Regions from separate parts of the Brevibacillus sp. RS1.1 genome, predicted to be linked through region 1. Evidence: riboswitches for the same ligand, from Rfam matches in the RefSeq annotation. Region 1 holds a riboswitch; each other region holds the start of a gene.

Region 1 (6,644 bases):
CCGGCAGAGGTACAAAACAATCCAGATGTGATTGAAGCCTACCTCGGCAAGGAGGACGAATAAGATGCTGAACATACAAAACTTGACGACCTCCTACGGTCAAATCAAGGCGATTCGCGGGATAACACTGGAAGTTCCTGAGGGCAAAATCGTCTCGCTAATCGGGGCGAATGGAGCGGGTAAAACCACAACTATGCGTACGATCGCAGGTCAACTGAAGCCTGAAGCAGGGACGATTACGTTTTGTGGTCAACGCATAGAGGGTTCGAGACCCCATCAAATCGTAAAAGCTGGACTGGCGTTGGTTCCGGAAGGGCGTGCGATTCTCGGGAAGATGACTGTACTGGAAAACCTGGAGATGGGCGCATTCCAGCGCAACGATGCACAAGGCATCAAGGACGACATGGAGAAGATGATGACCTGGTTCCCCATCCTCAAGGAGCGTCTTTCCCAATTGGGAGGGACGATGTCTGGTGGTCAGCAGCAAATGCTAGCCATTGCCCGCGCATTGATGTCTCGACCGAAGCTGCTACTATTGGACGAGCCGTCGATGGGCTTGGCTCCCATTGTGGTGGCAGACATTTTCAAGGTGATCAAAGAAATCAATGCAGAAGGTACGACCGTCCTGATCGTGGAGCAAAATGTCAAGCAGGCCCTCAAAATCGCTGATTACGGGTATGTACTGGAGGCAGGGCAAATCGTATTGGACGGCACAGGAGTAGCGTTGTTAAACGACGAGCGTGTAAAAGAAGCGTATTTGGGCGGTCGCAAGCACTAGGTCTGCCTATAAAAACTGTCGCCATGGAATGAGGCGGCAGTTTTTTTCGTATGGATTCCATGGTACTATGAAGGATAGAACGTATATTCTCTTATGATGCGAAATGGGAAGGAAGCCGGATACGATGCCAACCAAATTGACGAGAGAGCAAATGGAGTATCTTGTTCATCAAGTACAACGCTATTTTAAAGAAGAACGGTCGGAGACACTCGGCAATTTGGAGACGGAAGAGTTGGTTGCCTTTTTTTCAAAAGAGCTCGGCCCTTTCTATTACAATCAAGGGGTGCAAGACAGCCGCAAGCTGCTGATGGAACGGATGAGTTCCTTAGAAGATGAACTGTATGTATTGGAAAAGCCAATCCACAAGAACAAATAGATGCTAGGCAGATATAGAGCAAAGAGGAGGGAGCAGCCATGAACAGCTCCTTAAAAGATAAACTGGCCGTCCTGCCAGATAAACCAGGCTGCTACCTGATGAAAAATGCGAACGGGGAAATCATTTACGTCGGAAAAGCCAAGGTGCTGAAAAACCGCGTCCGCTCGTATTTTACAGGCAGTCATAACGGGAAGACGCAGCTGTTGGTCAGTGAGATCGTGGACTTTGAGTACATTGTGGTATCCTCAGCGATTGAGGCGCTTATCCTCGAGTGTAACCTTATCAAGGAGCACGACCCGCGATACAATGTCATGCTTCGCGATGACAAGACGTATCCATACATCAAGATTACGAATGAGGCGCAGCCACGTCTGGAGATTACCCGTAAGGTATTAAAAGATAAAGCTAAGTATTTCGGGCCCTATCCGAATGCCGGAGATGCCTCCGAGGTGAAGAAGCTGCTGGATCGGCTCTATCCGTTGCGAAAATGTCGCAATATGCCCAAGCAGGTTTGTCTTTACTACCATTTGGGACAATGTCTTGCGCCCTGTGTGTACGAGGTATCGGCAGAGGAAAACCAGCGTTTGGTGGATCAAATCAGCCAGTTCCTCGATGGTGGCCATGAGGAAATGAAGCAAACCCTCACGGAAAAAATGCTGCAAGCCGCAGAAAACATGGAGTTCGAACGAGCCAAGGAATATCGTGATCAGATCAAGAGCATCGAAGCCGTAATGGAGAAGCAGAAGATCACGTTCACCGATACGATAGACCGCGACATTATCGGGTTTGCTGTGGAAAAAGGCTGGATGTGCATCCAGGTGTTTTATATGCGAAAAGGGAAGATGATCGAGCGTCAGACGACCTCCTTTCCATACTATGGAAGCGAAACCGAGGACTTCATGTCTTATGTGAGCCAGTTCTACTACGACAAGCAAAATGCGCTGCCAAAAGAAATACTGCTCCCGCAAGAGAGTGAACCAGAGCTTTTGAGTGAGTGGTTGGGCATCAAAGTCCATGCTCCGAAAAGAGGCAAAAAACATGAGCTCGTGAAGATGGCTACCGAGAACGCACGTATTGCTTTGCAGGAGAAGTTCGCGCTGATGTCCAAGGACGATGCTCGTACGGTCCAAGCAGTACACAATCTCGGTCACATTTTAGGGATTCCGGTTCCTCATCGAATTGAAGCGTTTGACAACTCCAACATTCAGGGAACAGAGCCAGTGTCTGCGATGATTGTGTTTACAGACGGTCGCCCTGACAAAAAGGAATACCGCAAATTCAAGATCAAAACCGTAGAGGGACCAGATGATTACGGCTCCATGCGCGAAGTCGTTCGCCGTCGTTACTCTCGTCTGCTGAAAGAAAACCAGCCAATGCCCGACCTGATTGTGATCGATGGTGGTAAAGGCCAAATCAGTGCAGCTATGGACGTGCTGGAAAACGAGCTAGGTCTCTATATTCCTGTCTGTGGTCTGGCGAAGGATGAGAAGCACCGCACTGCTCAGCTCATGTACGGAGATCCGCCAGAGCCTGTAAATCTTAGACGTGATAGCTATGAGTTTTATTTGTTGCAGCGTATCCAGGATGAAGTCCACCGTTTTGTTATTACGTTCCACAGACAATCCCGGACAAAAACGATGCTTTCCTCGCAGTTGGATGAGATCCCGGGTATTGGTGAAAAGCGGCGCAAGCTGTTGTTCTCTCATTTTGGCTCGTTGAAAAAAATGCGCGAGGCGACCGTTGAAGACTTCCGCCAATTGGGAATCGGCGACAAGCTGGCAAAAGAAATCATCGGGCATCTGCGTAAGCTGGACACATAGCCAGTGTGACTTTTGGAACAACCTTTAAAAAGGAATTGATCCATTTTTAGACTCATGATATAATCCGATTCAAACAGAATAGTTAGCCTCACTTCCATTATGGAGTGAGGTAGAGGCGCGAAAACCAAGAGTACCACCCTGAGATCGGGTATCTGTGAAGGGTCGGGAAAGGGGAATTCGCCGAAGTGTGGGGGGAAACCCGCTTTTCTCCATGCTGGGTCTGCGTTGAACAAATGCAGGACTGTCATCTGCACAATGACCAATTGTCAGATGGAGAGCTATCTCACGGTGTGTCAATGTGAGTTTTGATGGTGATAACTGTCAATCTTCGTTGTCCGCGTGTATTGGGAGGGAGGAACCGGTATGTCGAAACAGTAGGCAGCGGCAGGTCTTATTCCTTGTCGGTGCCTTTTTTGTAAAATAAAAATGCAAGACTTTTCCTTATAGAGAGAATAGTGAAAAACCATACGATACGAGATAAATACCAATATTGGATATGAGAAAAAGGGAGAGAAGCCGCATGGGGTTGATCGTGCAGAAATACGGAGGCACCTCTGTAGGTACCATTGAGCGAATTTTACGAGTTGCGGATCGAATTATCAGCTATAAAGAGGAAGGGCATGATGTGGTAGTTGTTGTTTCTGCAATGGGGAAATCTACTGACGTGTTGGTAGACATGGCCAAGCAGATTAGCGCATACCCATCTGAGCGTGAAATGGATATGCTGCTGACCACGGGGGAGCAGGTATCGATCGCGCTTTTGTCGATGGCCTTGCATACAAAAGGCTACGATGCCATTTCTCTTACGGGCTGGCAAGCTGGAATCACCACAGAGGCGATTCACGGAAGAGCACGGATCAAGCAGATTGATCCAGAACGGATTCAATCCGAGCTCAGTCGTGGTCGTGTGGTGATCGTGGCAGGATTCCAAGGGATCAGTGACGAAGGGGAAATTACGACGCTCGGCCGCGGTGGATCGGATACATCTGCGGTTACACTCGCAGCCAGTTTGAACGCTGAGAAATGCGAAATCTTTACGGACGTGTCCGGGGTGTATACAGCTGATCCGCGAATGGTTCCAGCTGCGAGCAAGCTGGATACGATCTCGTATGATGAGATGCTGGAGCTGGCGAACCTCGGTGCAGGGGTTCTTCATCCTAGGTCAGTTGAGGCTGCGAAAAAATACAAGGTAAGGCTGGTCGTCCGCTCTAGCTTTACTGCCGAAGATGGTACGTACGTTGAGGAGGTTGCCAACATGGAAACAGGAAGAGTAGTAAGTGGAGTTGCACACGATGAAGATGTAGCCAAAATCACGGTTGTCGGCATGCCTGCCAAGGTCGGGACGCTCTCCCGTCTGTTCAATACGCTGGCGGACAATCAGGTGAATGTCGATATTATTATCCAAAGCTCTTATGATGCTACTGTTACAAATATTTCCTTTACAGTTGCAGCGGATGATCTGAAAAAAGCACTGGATACGCTGGACAGAAACAAAGACGAGCTTGGCTTTGAAAAAGTCGATTTCGAGGAAAGCTTGACCAAAGTATCCATTGTCGGCTCTGGAATGATCAACAATCCAGGGGTAGCTGCCGAAATGTTCCGCGTTCTGGCAGAAAAAGAAATTTCTATTAAAATGGTATCAACTTCTGATATCAAGGTTTCTTGCGTCATTCCAGCAGCTTTGACAGAGCTGGCTGTTCGCAGTCTTCATTCGGCCTATGGTCTGGATGTTGAAGAAACCGCGGTTGTGCACGGAGTATAAAAAGATAAGATGCTCCCTCTCCCTTCTTATAGGTAGAGGGGGCATTTTGTTCATGACGCCACTTGTACAGAGATGCGTATGTCTAAAGGGCTTTCCATTTCGATTTTGCTGAACGCTTCTTTTTCTTTCCACTGCTCAATCATACCTGCGATGATCCCGGCTTCAAAGGAAAGACTGCAACCTAGTCTTTCTATAGACTGATAGCTAAAAATGGAATGATTGAGTGAATAGACGATCGTTTGCTCGTTCTCCTCGAGGACGTCTAGCTGACCTAATCCAAGCCGAATAAAAGGCATAATCGGGCCTGCTGCAGATTGAATGGGGATTTGGCGGCCCATATTTTTTCCTATCCAATAGAGAATATGGTTCTCACTATCGCCTAGCAGGGTGCTAGTAAGCGTTTCGCGTAGAAGATGATAGCCAAGATAGGGCATATTCATTCTCTCTGCATAGGGAATGGTCTCTGGCGGCAATAGTGCTGCAAGCTGATCCTTCTCTTTCATATGTGCTTCCCTCCTGTCTTTACTAGATTATGAGGAGGGACACGCATTCATGACATCGGAATAGAAAAAATAGCTGGACTAAACAAAGTTATTCTATCAATGTATTTAGTACATTGATTGTCTTGACGCTCTGTGTCGACAAGAGTACAATTGGATTTGGTCATAGTTTTGCCCAACTTTTTCTCGTATTTTGACACATTCCGACAAATTCATTTGATCTAGTGAACGCAGTCATTTTGTGAACAGCGTCAAGATCCCGTTCATAAAATGATCGTGGTGGTTTTGCTATGTCTAATGGGTGAAGCAATGGGTTAGGATATTGGGGAAAGGTCTATCAAAACGGTCGAAGCCGTTTTGGACCGCTTGCGGTGATGCTTGACGTTTTTCACAAAATTGAGAGTTACATACATTGAAAGGGGGACCATTGTATGGCGAAAGGCCATAGCTTTCTCAGTCACAAGCTCCACTCACTTCTTGGTTTGTTTCCGATCGGGCTCTTCCTGCTGTTTCACTTGACAGCTAACTACCAAGCGACCCGTGGAGCCGAAGCTTTTAATCAAACAGTTGGTTTGATTGAAAATGTTCCATTCGTATTGGTGCTTGAATTTGTTTTCATCTACCTCCCGATCCTGTTTCACGCTATTTACGGTATCTACATTGCGTTCCAAGCAAAGCAAAACGTAGGGAACTTCGGTTACTTCCGAAACCAAATGTTCTTGTGGCAACGTGTTACAGGAGTCATTACCCTCATTTTTATCGTTTGGCACGTTTGGGAAACCCGTATCCAAAAAGCAATGGGTGCACACGTGGATTTTGACATGATGGCAAACATTTTGAGCAGTCCTGCAATGATCGTATTCTACACTATCGGGATTATTAGCACGACTTTCCACTTCTCCAACGGACTGTGGTCGTTCCTGGTTCACTGGGGAATTACAGTTGGGCCGCGTTCCCAGCGCATTGCAACATTCCTGACTTTGGGCGTATTCGTAATTGTAACCTTCATCGGCTTGCGTGCGATGTCGGCTTTCATTTTGTAGGGATAGGGGGACAAAACACATGGCAAAAGGTAAACTGATCATTGTCGGTGGAGGTTTGGCCGGCTTGATGGCTACCATCAAAGCAGCAGAAAAAGGCGTTCCTGTTCAGCTGTTCTCCCTGGTTCCGGTAAAACGTTCCCACTCTGTCTGTGCGCAGGGCGGTATTAACGGAGCGGTAAATACCAAAGGGGAAGGCGACTCCACATGGGAGCACTTCGACGATACAGTATATGGCGGAGACTTCTTGGCAAACCAACCGCCAGTTAAAGCAATGTGCGATGCAGCACCTGGCATCATCTATATGTTGGACCGTATGGGCGTTATGTTTAACCGTACGCCAGAAGGTCTGTTGGACTTCCGTCGTT
Region 2 (6,644 bases), on a different contig from region 1:
TGAAACATTGACGCTTACAATTGAAGTGAAATAGTAGATAGGAAAACCCCCTTGCATTTTGGCATGGGGGTTTTCGACTACAAGGGGAGGAAGTTCTGTGACAAATGAACAGAAGGTAATCTTGGAAAAGTTCGGCTTTCGGATCGAAGGAGAGCAAGTGAAACATTTGAAGCTGGGGATCGTAAGAAATATAAAAGAATTCGTCTGCCACGCCACGCCAGAAGAGTTGCAGGACTATATCAAGTCCATCTTGCGCAACCAATGTCAGTGGAAGCGAGGAGAATCTGAGTGAGCAGGCAGGGAGGTTGTTGGGGTTGAAAGAGTCTAGGGAGACATTGGTTACGGCCTTACGCGAAGTGGAGGACTGGGAGAAGGATCAGAACGACTTGTGGTTCTGGGAAAAGCTTGGCAGACTTCCTTTTGTTCTCTTGGATCGGATTACGCCTGCATTTGTTCAGGAGAAGCTGGGAAAAGCCGTAGATGAAATGGCAGCCTTTCTCGAGACAGGTGGGACTTATTTGGTGCAGGATGAATCAATATACAAGCGGTTTGACAAACGGTTAGAGGGATCCGGTACTTCTGTAATTGGCAAGGAGGAGATTGCTGCTGTACCGCTTACAATCATGAATGATGTCGCAATGGAGCTGAAGGATTCACGTGCGAATTTTGCCACAGTGCAAGGTGCGACGACTGGCTTCGGGGGGATATTTACCCTCGCGATCGATATCCCGCTATTGATGGGGACATCCCTAAAAGTATTACAAGAGACGGCGCTTGCCTATGGCTATCGACCGGAAGAGAAGAGGGAGCGGCTGTTTGTCGTCAAATGCTTGCAATTTGCTTCATCAGACATCGTAGGGAAAAAAGCGATACTCGCTGAGCTCTCCCGCTTTGATGAACCAAGTGCGCAGAGAGAGGTAATGGCACAATTGCAGGGATGGCGTGAAGTCGTGGTTACGTACACAGAAAACTTCGGGTGGAAAAAGTTATTTCAAATGGTGCCTATTGCGGGTATTTTGTTCGGAGCGTATTTGAATCGCTCAACCGTAAAGGATGTCGCCGAAGCGGGGATGATGCTGTACCGCAAACGGCGCATCCTGGAGCGGCTGCGCGAGATTGAAAAGAGCAAGGAGATTACACAGACCACTCCTCAGCAGTAAGAGCGTAGATGAGATGGTCCTCCCATACACCGTTAATTTGCAAATAGCGTAACGATAGCCCTTCCTGGCGAAACCGGTTTTTCTCCAAGACACGAATGGAAGCTTGGTTGCGAGGCATGACAGCCGCTTGTACCCTGTGTAGCCCAACATCCGTTAGAGCAAAGCGAAGGGCAAGATTTACAGCTAGTGTTGTATAGCCTTTGCCATTGCAGGCCTGATCCATGAAGTAGCCAATCGTCGCATTTTGCCATGCGCCGCGTGCGACATTCGACAACGCTACACGTCCAATCATCTTTTCGGATTCCCGGGAGAATACACCAAAAGCATAGGCAGTACCACGTTCAAAATCATTCTGTGCTTGTGAAATCTGTTCTTGCTGTGCTGGAAGGGTCAGAAATGAAGCGGGGCGGATCGGTTCAAATGGTTGGAGAAATTCATGATTACGCAGCCGAAGCTCTAGGAGCTCGGCTGCGTCTTGTTGGTGGAGAGGTCGTAACAGAATCTCGTCTGTATGTAGTGACATGAGATCAATCCTCCTTAAAAAGTTGGATTGATAGTATAGCATGTGCCAGAGTATTTGGGAAACATCGATTAGCCGAGCAATTCAGCAAACGATACCCCGAATGCTTTGCAAGTTTCCACTTCTTTTGCTGTAGGAGAAAGCTCGATTTTCAAACCTTCCAGAGGAGTTTCTGCGCCACGCTCACTCGCCTTTTTCAGCAAAATATCAACAGCTGCACCGACATGCTCGTAAGCGGAATCGCAAGAGCCAAAAGCAACAACCTTTTTCCCACTAAGGTCAATATCGTCCATCTCCTCATAGAAATCCAGGCATTCATCTGGGAGTTCGCCATCGCCCCATGTGTAGGCACCAAGCAAGATTCCGTCGTAAGCCTCGAGTTCTTTTGCATTCGCGTCCATTACTTCTTTTATCTCCAGCTCAGCACCAGTTGAACGAATACCTTCTGCAATTGCTTCAGCAATTTCCTGTGTATTCCCTGTCATGCTCGCGTATACCATCAAAATGCTCATAAAACGTAAAACCTCCAATTAGATAATGAGTATCATTCTCACAAATAAAATTAATGAAAATGAGAATCGTTGTCAATAACTTTTTTCATCTTGCCACGTTTCATTGATTTTGGTAGAGTTAAATAAAATTAATATAATGTACACTAAATAGAGGTGCGCCGAAGAAGAGTAAGCCTTTTCGCAATCTGCCAGGGGGCAGGAGAAGGAAGAAAGGCTAAAGCGCCGAAGCTTATGCTATGCCCCTACGTAGCACAGGCTGGGGTGTTTCATGAAAAATGAACATCCTGTCACAAGGGACCTTACATCTTTTTGTGGAGCGCTATTTATGATTTGCTTACGTAGTATCAAAAGCAATGAGATAGCGAATGCACTCATTGCTTTTTTTGATTTACCATGCTGTTATTTTGAGGAGGATGTAACAATGAACATGATGGATGCTAACGAAATTATCGCGTTTATTCAAAAAAGCGAAAAGAAAACACCTGTGAAGGTATATGTGAAAGGGAACCTGGAGGGAATCGACTTTGGTGCGAGTTCCAAAGCCTTCATTACTGGTCCGACTGGTGTTGTTTTTGGTGAGTGGAAAGAGATTGAGCCAGTACTCGCTGCTAACGCAGACAAAATTGAAGATTATGTAGTAGAAAGCGATCGTCGCAACTCCGCTATTCCGTTGCTGGATACAAAAGGGATTCAAGCGCGTATTGAGCCAGGCGCTATTATCCGTGACCAAGTGACAATCGGTAACAATGCGGTCATCATGATGGGTGCTTCCATTAACATCGGTGCAGTGATCGGTGAAGGTACGATGATCGATATGAATGTTGTAGTAGGTGGACGTGGAACCATCGGGAAAAACTGCCACATCGGCGCTGGATCGGTTATCGCAGGCGTTATCGAGCCGCCGTCTGCACAGCCAGTTGTTGTCGAGGATGATGTTGTCATCGGAGCAAATGCTGTCATTCTGGAAGGTGTACGCGTAGGAAAAGGTGCTGTTGTTGCAGCAGGTGCTGTCGTCATTGAAGATGTACCTCCATACGTAGTAGTTGCGGGAACACCTGCACGTGTGATCAAGCAAATCGATGAAAAAACTCGTTCCAAGACAGAGATCAAGCAGGAGCTACGTCAGCTGTAAGGGAGAGAGTGCACATGGACTGGCGTTCGCTCGATGAACAATATATCGTCTCCTCTTATAAAAGAATTCCGATTGCCATAGAGAAAGGCGAAGGAAATTACTTGTACGATACGAACGGGAAGAGTTATCTCGACTTGTTTACTGGACTCGCGGTAAACGTTTTGGGGCATTCTCATCCGCGCATTGTACAGGCTCTGCGTGAGCAGGGAGAGCGCTTCTTGCATATTTCCAATGTATTTTTAAACAAGCCGGCTATCCGATTAGCGGAGCGTTTGGTTGCAAACAGCATCAGCGGTAAGGTGTTTTTCACCAACTCTGGTGCGGAGGCCACAGAGTCTGCGATCAAGCTGATTCATAAATGGACGAAAAACGAGGGAGCAGGTCGTGAAGGCATCGTTGTTTTACGCAACAGCTTTCACGGGCGAACACTTGGAGCAGTACGTCTGACGAGGCAGGCTCACGTCTATCAAGACTTTCCTCAGCCAGCTTTTCCTGTTTATGAACTGGATGTGGAGGACACGGCAGGATTGCGAGCGATTTGCCAGGAGGCAAGACCCGCTGCAGTCCTTATGGAGCCAGTCTTGGGTTCCGGCGGTGTCGTGCCACTAACAGAAGCGTTCTTGCGAGAGGTAGCTGCCATCTGTGAACAAGAAGGCATGCTCTTTGTCATGGACGAAATCCAGACAGGAATGGGCAGAACAGGAAAGCTGTTTGCTTATGAGCATGCAGGCGTAACGCCAGACCTTATCCTATTCGCCAAAGGCATAGGGGGAGGGCTTCCACTCGGCGGTGTCATCGCTGGTCCAAAGCTGATGAACCAGTTCAAACCGGGGGATCACGGAACGACATTTGCACCATCGCCATTGTCTGCTGCCCTGGGGAATGTCGTGTTGGACGAATTGCTTAATCCAGCCTTCATCGCTCATGTAGAAGAAGTGATTGCGTACCTGTGGTCGGGGTTGGAAGCGTTGCGAACGCGTCTTCCAGATCAACTGCAATCCCTTCGCGGAAAAGGCTTGATGGTTGGAATTCCGCTCTCTTCCACCCCAGAAGAGGTAAGCCACTTGCAGCAAGCATTGCTTGACGAAGGAATCCTTGTAGACGTGACGCAGAAAACGATTGTTCGCCTGCTGCCGCCACTGACGTTGACAAAAGCCGATGTCGACCGTTTCCTTGCTGTGTTTGAAGAGCAATTAACAGCAAGAACAGGTACGAAAAAGGAGGCGTAGACCATGACGACTTCCTTGTTTACACAAATTCGCCGAGATTTGCACCAAATACCGGAGCCAGGCTTCGCTGAAGTGAAGACGCAGCAATACTTGCTCGATTATTTGAAAAAGCTGCCTCAGGAGCGAATCGAGATCAAAACGTGGCGGACAGGCATTTTGGTCAAGCTGGCAGGAACAAAGCCAAAACGACTAATTGCCTGGCGGACGGATATGGATGGCCTACCGATCGTAGAGGAAACGTCCTATCCGTTTCGATCGCTTCATGAAGGGTATATGCATGCTTGCGGCCATGACATGCATATGGCAATTGCTCTTGGCCTCCTGACGCATTTTACTGAGCATTCGATCGCAGATGATTTGCTGTTCCTCTTCCAGCCGGCAGAAGAAGGTCCTGGCGGTGCTTGGCCGATGATGGAAAGTGAAGAGTTTGCAGAGTGGCGACCGGACTGCATTTTTGCTCTGCATATCGCGCCAGAATACCCAGTTGGTCAAATTGCGACAAAGCCAGGAATTTTGTTTGCCAACACTTCTGAGTTGTACATTGATCTGGTCGGCAAAGGGGGGCATGCAGCCTTCCCTCACAAGGCGAATGACATGGTGGTTGCAGGAAGCCATCTGGTGACACAGCTTCAATCGATTATTTCGCGCAATATCGATCCATTGGATTCTGCCGTCGTAACGATTGGCAAGCTGGAGAGCGGGACGAAGCAAAACATTATCGCGGAGAAGTCCAGGCTAGAAGGGACGATCCGAACCTTTTCGATGGAATCGATGGCACTTGTCAAAAGCCGCATTGAATCTCTCGTAAAGGGAGTGGAAATAGGCTTTGATTGCCAGGCAACGATTGACTATGGCGTTGGTTACTGCCAGGTTTACAACGAGGAGCAGCTAACGACAGACTTCATGCAATGGGTACAGGAGCAATGTGATGATGTAACTCTCATCGCCTGCAAGGAAGCTATGACCGGAGAAGACTTCGGGTACTTTTTGAAAGAAATCCCCGGCTTTTTATTCTGGCTGGGTGTGCAAACGCCATACGGCTTGCACCATTCCAAAATTGAGCCCAATGAAGACGCGATCGAGGTTGCTATTCGACTGGTCTCCCGGTATTTTACTTGGCTTTCGCAACAGGAGTAGCAAGTGTCAGGAGTAAAAAAAAGAGTGGCTGGATAGCCGCTCTTTTTGCTGTGTCATTCCCAGCTATATTTTGGTCAAGAGTAAGAAGTAGTTACTAACATCTCTGTGTATAAGTCTTTCTTCCTAAGGTTTTTGTGTTTGTGGATATTGTGGATATTGTTGAAAAAACTTATCAGGGCAGCACAACTATTTCCTTTTCCAAACGTATAAACTAGGGAGAAGAAATTCCGGAAAAACAAGCGCTGCCGCGCACACATACAGGAGGATTATTGACATGAAAAAAGCATGGTTATCGGCCTTGTTGGCGTTGACTGTAGCAGCAGGGGTGGGGAGCACTACTGCGCTGGGAGAAGGTGCGATGCGCGTATTTTTCGGTGCGGAAACTGTAGCGAGTGAAATGCCAGCATCCAAGGCTGAATCGGTAGAATCAATAGTGAACAAGCTCGGTGGTTTCGTCGATTACGATCAGCAATCTGGCAAATTGCAAGTGATTAAGCCAAACGTAAATATTATTGTGGTCGAAGGGATTCAGCAGACCCGCAATAAAAATGTCGTTTTCAGCAACCCTGTCAAAGGATACAGCGATAAAAATGTCCCTCGTACGTTTAACGTTTTCGTAGAGGTTGATGACGCGCCTATCGCCAAAGACTTGCGCATGCAGCTCGTGTTGGTCGGACCAGACGGCAAAGAAGTGTCTAAAGGGAAAGAGTGGAAATACTCCACACAGAATGCAAACAGTTTTTATTTTTCCGAGCCTTTTGTATCTACGAAACTCGAAGCATACGGCACTTATAAAGTACAAGTTCAAATGAAATCAGAGAAATTCACTTCTTATGTAACCGTCGGTGAAAATACATTTACAGTTGGACGCTAAAAATTATGGCTTGGATGCGTTTCCACTTTACATGTCCCCGTGCTATAATATACGGAAAAGCCAATATACTTGGTAATAGC
Region 3 (6,644 bases), 600 kb from region 1:
GCCAGCTATCACGTGGCCCGCTTTGCTCTCATCATGCGAGATGACGGCCTTAGTGGTCTCGGTATTTTTCCTGGAGACGCCCTCTTGATCTCAGACTTTTCGATGGAGCCTGTAAAAGACAGACCTGTGTTGATCCGACAGGAGGGGCAGTTCCTTGTGCGCATCGCAGCAGACGTCAATCCATTGGAATGTCTGTTTACAACCACACGCGAGCAAGACACGCCCATGCTACTCCCCTCAGAAAATATTCGCATTACAGGTGTTGTATCCGGGATTATTCCACGTTCATCATCGTGACATCATTAAGCAGCCAATCCTTGATTGCTGCCACCGTTTGCTGCCACTGCTCCTGCGGAGTAATGGCAGCAGGCTTGTCACCCTCCTGCGATCCATAGCTTCCGAACTGGGAGTGGTTTCCCCCTTCTATCGTCATGTACACCGTACGCTCCGGCAAATATTGCTTGCTCTCCTCAAACCTTTCCATATTAATCACACCGTCGCGAGACCCGAGCAAAGACAGCACAGGCAAATTCACCTTCTCTAGGTTCCCCTGACTGTTCGGATACGCTCCCAGTAAAAACACGCCGTTGATTCGGTCCGGGTGGTTTGCTGCGAATTGAGCTGCCATAGTACCACCGAGCGAATGTCCTCCGATGACAAACGTTTTATTCGGGTACGCCTTTAATACTTGTGTGGCTCTCGTCATATCACTTACAGCCAAATTCAGCGGCATTCGTGCGAGAAAAACATGGTAGCCGGAGCCTGCCAAGGAACGGGCAATCGGTGCATAGCTCTCCGGTTTGACGAGTGCTCCCGGATATAAGATGAGTCCCGGTTCGCGTGACTCCCCGCCTTGGAAGATAATCCAGTCATTCGTATCCATGACTGTTATCCCTTCACCGCCTTGCATGGCCGTTAGTGCTGCCTGATCGGGCTGATATGGCTGCAAATACCATATAGCCAGACAAATCGCTGCAAGTGTCACCAATACGAGTGCCTGGAACCATTTTTTACGCGCTTGACTCATCCTGCCCACCTCGTTTCCGCCCCTATGTATGATGCTACTTATTATGTCTCAAACACGCTGCACATGTGCATAAATTGTGAATCTCGATATTTCCGTGGTGTTGACGAGCTGATTTTTACGTAGTAGTATTCAAACATACTACCTTATTTTCACCAAAAAGAGAAGGGATGGGAATTGTTATGAATCTACAAGATGTGCAATTTTGCGAGGAACTGGTAAGAAGTGCTGGAATGGAGCTGCTAGTGGAATTTGAAAAAGGAGCGCCCTGCCACAGCAAGGAAGCAATGGCTAAACGCTTTGAAGAGGTGAATCCCGTGGTTGAAGCTCGATTAAAGCGCACATTATCCGAGCGGTTCCCCACCTATCAATTCTCTGACGCCGAATTCGATCTGGCTGCACAGGAAAAGCCTGAATTCACAAGTCCTTATTGGGTGATGGATGCAATCGATGGAGCCGTTCACTTTCTACAAAAAATGCCGATGTGGGCTACTTCCCTCTGCCTGATTGACGGTGGACGCACGGTTGTTTCTTTTGTCTATGATCCATGCCGTGATGAACTGTTTACAGCAATTGGCGGGCGTGGAGCTTTTTTAAACGGACAAAAAATCAGTACCTCATCCAAATCGCTGCTGAGTGAGTGCATTCTAGGGACGATCTTTGCTTCCTCCGAGCCGATGAACCTCTTGGTCGGAAAGTATACAGCGAATTCCTTGACGCGAGTGATGCCAGAAGCTTTTGCCATCCGCATGCAAGGCGCGGTATCACTCCATCTGGCCTATGTGGCGTGCGGACGACTCGACGGTTACTGGGAATACGGTGAAGGGGTGTATGATTGGCTGGCTGGTGCCCTTCTGGTCCAGGAAGCCGGAGGCAAAATTACGGATACACAGGGGAATGATTTTTGCTGGAAAAGCACAGGCATCGTAGCAGCGGGCTCGACCATCTACCCTCAGCTGATCCAATTGACCCCAGCTTCATAACGAACAGATAAAAAGGGTGAGCCTATGCGCATCACCCTTTCTCCTTTTTCCGCTCACGAAAACGGCGCACCTTCATCAGGTTTCCGCACATTTTGTCATCGCACCAGCGGCGCACCCGGTTGCGGCTTTCATCATAAAACACCCAGCGGCAATCCTCGTTGTCACATATTTTGATTCGCTCCAGATGCTGCGGGGCAAGCAGCTCCGCGAAAGAAGCCGCAATTTGTGCCATGACGAGGGGCCATCCCTCTGCTTGACTGGATTGCTTTTGCCTGTAGCCGCCCTCCTCATCCACATACAACACCTGTATATGAAAAGGGGCGAGAGCCAACACTTTGTTCAATTCCGCAAGGTCCTCCTCTTGGAATCGGTCTCCACGGACAACGGCTTCCAGCATACGTCTCAAACGCTCCCGTAATTGCAAAAGAGACGCGGCATACGCCTCATTCATCGGCAGCGGAGCGGTTAGGTTGTATGTTTGCAAAAAGGATGACAGCCATTCCTGGTTCTCTAGGCGATTTTCCCAACGACCAGAACCGCGCCAATCCCGCCAATCACTATTTAAAAAATCGATACAAAGCCAGTCCATGTCATCCACTCTCCTGACGAAACCCTTCATTTTTCTCTCTTGTATGACCATACAGGATATGGTAATCTTTATTCGTAACCACCGTAACTAGATTAACCAGTTACAACTTCATTTCTTATTGCTATTATAGCGTTTCATCAATCTGTTTCACAGACGAGGAGGAAGCGTATGAATCGGAAGGAATTGCTTTTGCACGGATGGGAATGTGCGTATGACAAGGAAGACTGGTATCCACCCCTAAAAGAAGCGCTTTCCGGGATATCAGCAGCGGAGGCTAGCTGGCGCCCTGTGGGAGAAGCAGCCAACACCATCTGGGAAAACGTCAGCCACCTTCTTTATTACAAAGAACGCCTCTTGCATCGTCTTTTGGGCACCGAATTCCCTGGCTCCGCGGAGACGAACGATGATACCTTCACCCCATCCGGTGGTCCCGCTGACGAAGACGCTTGGCAAGCTACCCTCTTGAAAATGGAAAGCGTCCACCGCCACATTCATGAACAGCTTTCCTTGCTGACGGATGAAGAGTTAAACCAGATGGCTACCTATACACCCATTTACCAAAACGTAATGAGTCTTGTCTTGCATGATGCGTTTCATACGGGACAAGTCGTCCAAGTTCGCAAGCTGCAAGGCTCCTGGCCCGCCAGACGCTCATTTGAATAACAAAATTTCACATTGATTAATCCCGAACAATCCTTTATAGTTGTTAAATCACATAATTTCATACATGTTATCCTCATCTTTCACGGTGGGGATAGAGGTCGCGGCTTTTATATCATCCTGTACGAGATTCAGAGAAAATCAATGACTCCAGGTAAGGAAAATCCGCCGAAGCTCATATCGCGTCTCTGTGCGATTGGGTTGGGGCTGTACTCGAAAGGGGCAGAACTGTCACGTTTGCATGCCAAGCAAACGTGGTGAGCTATCTTCAGTGAAGGCTTGGTGGGGATTGGATGATACCGCCCTATGCCATTTTTTTTGGCTATGGCGGTTTTTTAATTTCCGACCTTCCTTCTCAAAAATCAAGAAAGGTCGTGCAAGCAGCTTATGTCACAAAATCAATTGCAACGTGGTTTGAAAGCCCGACACCTGACGATGATCGCCATCGGCGGCTCGATTGGGACGGGATTGTTTCTCGCGAGTGGAGGCTCGATTCATTCCGCCGGACCAGGTGGAGCTTTAGTCGCCTATCTCGCTATTAGTATCATGGTTTACTTTTTAATGACCAGCTTGGGGGAAATGGCAGCCTTTATGCCTGTTTCCGGTTCGTTTTCGACGTATGCCACACGGTTCGTCGATCCATCTCTCGGCTTTGCTCTCGGTTGGAACTACTGGTACAACTGGGCGATTACCATTGCCGTCGAGCTGTCAGCTTCTGCACTCATTATGAAATATTGGTTCCCGGATACCCCAGCGATAGTGTGGAGCGCTTTGTTCCTCGGATTGCTGTTTGCCTTGAATCTCCTGTCTGTGAAAGCCTATGGAGAATCTGAATATTGGTTCGCCTTGATTAAAGTAGTAACGGTTATCATCTTTATTATTGTCGGTGTGTTGATGATTTTTGGCATTATGGGTGGTCAAGCAGTTGGCTTCCAAAACTTCACCAAAGGCGACGCGCCATTCAATGGCGGCTTCATGGCCCTGCTCGGTGTCTTTATGATTGCCGGATTCTCTTTCCAAGGAACAGAGCTGGTTGGTGTAGCAGCTGGGGAAAGCGAAGACCCTGCCCGCAATATTCCGAAGGCCATCCGTCAAATTTTTTGGCGCATCCTGCTCTTCTACATCCTCGCTATTTTGATCATTGGGTTGCTGGTTCCATACGATAATCCAAATCTGATCAGTGGCGACCTTACGGATATTGCGATCAGTCCGTTTACGATAGTATTTGAAAATGCCGGTTTTGCTTTTGCAGCATCCGTCATGAACGCGGTTATTCTCACGTCTGTATTGTCTGCTGGTAACTCTGGCATGTACGCATCTACACGCATGCTGTGGAACTTGGCGAAAGAAGGAAAAGCACCAAAATGGTTCGCAAAAGTAACAAGTAACGGTGTACCAATCAATGCATTGATCTTGACTGCGCTCATCGGCGCCCTTGCTTTTCTGTCCTCTCTGTTTGGGGATGGCGAAGTGTACGTATGGCTTTTGAATGCGTCCGGTATGTCAGGCTTCATCGCTTGGCTGGGAATTGCCATTAGTCACTACCGCTTCCGCAAAGCGTTTATCGCTCAGGGCCGAGACTTAAGCGAATTGCCTTATCGGGCAAAGTGGTTCCCGTTTGGACCGATTTTTGCCTTCATCATTTGCTGTATCGTTATTTTTGGGCAAAACTACTCCGCATTCATCGGGGGAACGGTTGACTGGTATGGCGTCCTGGTCTCTTACATTGGCCTGCCACTCTTCTTACTCATTTGGCTCGCTTATAAAATCAGCCAGAAGACCAAGGTCGTCCCTCTTGAACAAGTTGACTTCAGCATGGATGAATACACGAAATAATCGAAGAAAAATTTCGGATTCCCGTGATCTAAACGGGAGTCCTTTTTCATGTTTGCCAACCTATTAAAAACCGCCCCACAATAGCCGATAGTATAGAAAAGAAGCAATTGAGATCCGTTTCCTTCCGTTCTCACAACTCATACTAGTCATCTGATAAAAGGTAAACATGATCTCCTGCCTTCACGACTGAACATGAATCCATGTGAGGAGAGTAGAACATGCAAATCCAATCGTATTCCCGCTACCTAACCCCCCAGCTCCCAACTAGCCAAACTGCACCTAAAATGGTGACGGGAACTAGTCTGGGATTGCCCAAGCCCGATACGGTAGACCTTCGTTCACACAAGGCACGCGAGCTACCTGCTGATGCCATCGAACATCACAGCGTCCAATTTTTCTTTAGCACTGAGATTAATGAGCGTTTGGATAAAATTTTCGCAGATAAGCCACCCGAGGCTCGCAAAGCCTTTGACCACATCCTGGAGCAAAACTTTTTCAACTCCCAATCCACCTACACCGATGAAGAAAGAGCTGCTTTGGTAGAAGTCGGTTTAACCCAAGGCAAATATTTGGCAGACCAATACATGGCTGATGAGAAAAATGCTGCTGAATTTTTGGATACCCTCCATCTGCTCGCAGGTGTTGCCAAAACACGAAAGGTTGACCCTGCAACTGGCAGTGTCAGCTACGTAGAGCTTCCGCAAAAACCACAAGGGGCGCCGAACGACTATGTTAATCCATCCAAGCTGATGGAGCGGTATGACCCAGAAGCCTACAAAAAAATGCAAGCGGCCACAACCAATCCAACAGAGAAAGTAAGCATGCTGATTCAATTCGTCAAAAAGCTGCAACATCGTCCAGACTGGATCACACAATACCGGAACGAACAAGCTACGCTTCTCTCCGATTTAAAAAACACAAAAATCACTAACCGCTTCGAGAATGTAAATACAAAGGACACCACTGAATTTGTTCGTCAAATGAATAAGCTCACTGAAAATGCTTCCTTTTCTGCGATCACACCATTGCTACAAACGAATCTTGCTTCTTTTATGAAGAGCCTGGCCAAGAAAACGAGTTAACTGCACAAAGATGATCGGCACAGCCCCTCCCGAACTTTCTGGGACTGGGGCTGTTTTTTTCTGGTGTAGTCCGGGTCCCGTTGCTTTTCCATTTAAGGAAATGTACAGGCAGGTGGTGGATATACTAACCCGTAAAGGAGGAGACGAACATGGTTGACAATCGCGAAAACGACCTGCCTGATTTCAAGCAACTGGATGACAGACTGATCGCTCAACCTCCCACGAGTCCAATACTCGCAATCCGTACCAATCTGGACAAGGAACCAAATGACGTCGACAATCCGTATGTGCAGCAAGACTCTACATCCACTGGACAAAATAAGGGGGAAGCAAATGACTGATCGTACCTCACAGGAAAAGCCCGACATGGGTTATAACGGAAGCAATATGCATGGTTACTCCCTTACGCCAAAGGAAGGGACATTGAACCAAACTGCCAAGTCGGCTACGGAAAACAAAGAAAACAGGGA

What was found. A riboswitch is a leader RNA that binds a small molecule or an ion and turns the genes downstream of it on or off. The one in region 1 is predicted to bind lysine.
Region 2: linked by a shared signal. The riboswitch ahead of dapD (2,3,4,5-tetrahydropyridine-2,6-dicarboxylate N-acetyltransferase) and the one ahead of HP570_RS07505 (aspartate kinase) in region 1 are both predicted to bind lysine.
Region 3: linked by a shared signal. The riboswitch ahead of HP570_RS10350 (amino acid permease) and the one ahead of HP570_RS07505 (aspartate kinase) in region 1 are both predicted to bind lysine.

The regions. Positions count from the first base shown of each region.
Region 1 covers NZ_JABSVA010000002.1:412,494-419,137, reverse strand. The annotation lists gene HP570_RS07525 (ABC transporter ATP-binding protein) at 1-63, shown strand, start outside; gene HP570_RS07520 (ABC transporter ATP-binding protein) at 65-778, shown strand; gene HP570_RS07515 (DUF2164 domain-containing protein) at 903-1,154, shown strand; gene uvrC (excinuclease ABC subunit UvrC) at 1,193-2,974, shown strand; lysine riboswitch at 3,077-3,263, shown strand; gene HP570_RS07505 (aspartate kinase) at 3,495-4,736, shown strand; gene HP570_RS07500 (YslB family protein) at 4,787-5,239, opposite strand; gene HP570_RS07495 (succinate dehydrogenase cytochrome b558 subunit) at 5,668-6,279, shown strand; gene sdhA (succinate dehydrogenase flavoprotein subunit) at 6,299-6,644, shown strand, end outside.
Region 2 covers NZ_JABSVA010000001.1:922,317-928,960, reverse strand. The annotation lists gene HP570_RS04320 (hypothetical protein) at 1-34, shown strand, start outside; gene HP570_RS04315 (hypothetical protein) at 98-292, shown strand; gene HP570_RS04310 (EcsC family protein) at 306-1,160, shown strand; gene HP570_RS04305 (GNAT family N-acetyltransferase) at 1,135-1,683, opposite strand; gene HP570_RS04300 (flavodoxin) at 1,752-2,192, opposite strand; lysine riboswitch at 2,333-2,522, shown strand; gene dapD (2,3,4,5-tetrahydropyridine-2,6-dicarboxylate N-acetyltransferase) at 2,614-3,324, shown strand; gene HP570_RS04290 (aspartate aminotransferase family protein) at 3,339-4,553, shown strand; gene HP570_RS04285 (N-acetyldiaminopimelate deacetylase) at 4,557-5,690, shown strand; gene HP570_RS04280 (hypothetical protein) at 5,965-6,564, shown strand.
Region 3 covers NZ_JABSVA010000002.1:1,013,164-1,019,807, forward strand. The annotation lists gene HP570_RS10325 (hypothetical protein) at 1-297, shown strand, start outside; gene HP570_RS10330 (alpha/beta fold hydrolase) at 275-1,027, opposite strand; gene HP570_RS10335 (inositol monophosphatase family protein) at 1,207-2,007, shown strand; gene HP570_RS10340 (CGNR zinc finger domain-containing protein) at 2,039-2,596, opposite strand; gene HP570_RS10345 (DinB family protein) at 2,765-3,259, shown strand; lysine riboswitch at 3,344-3,529, shown strand; gene HP570_RS10350 (amino acid permease) at 3,644-5,092, shown strand; gene HP570_RS10355 (hypothetical protein) at 5,311-6,174, shown strand; gene HP570_RS10360 (hypothetical protein) at 6,324-6,515, shown strand; gene HP570_RS10365 (hypothetical protein) at 6,508-6,644, shown strand, end outside.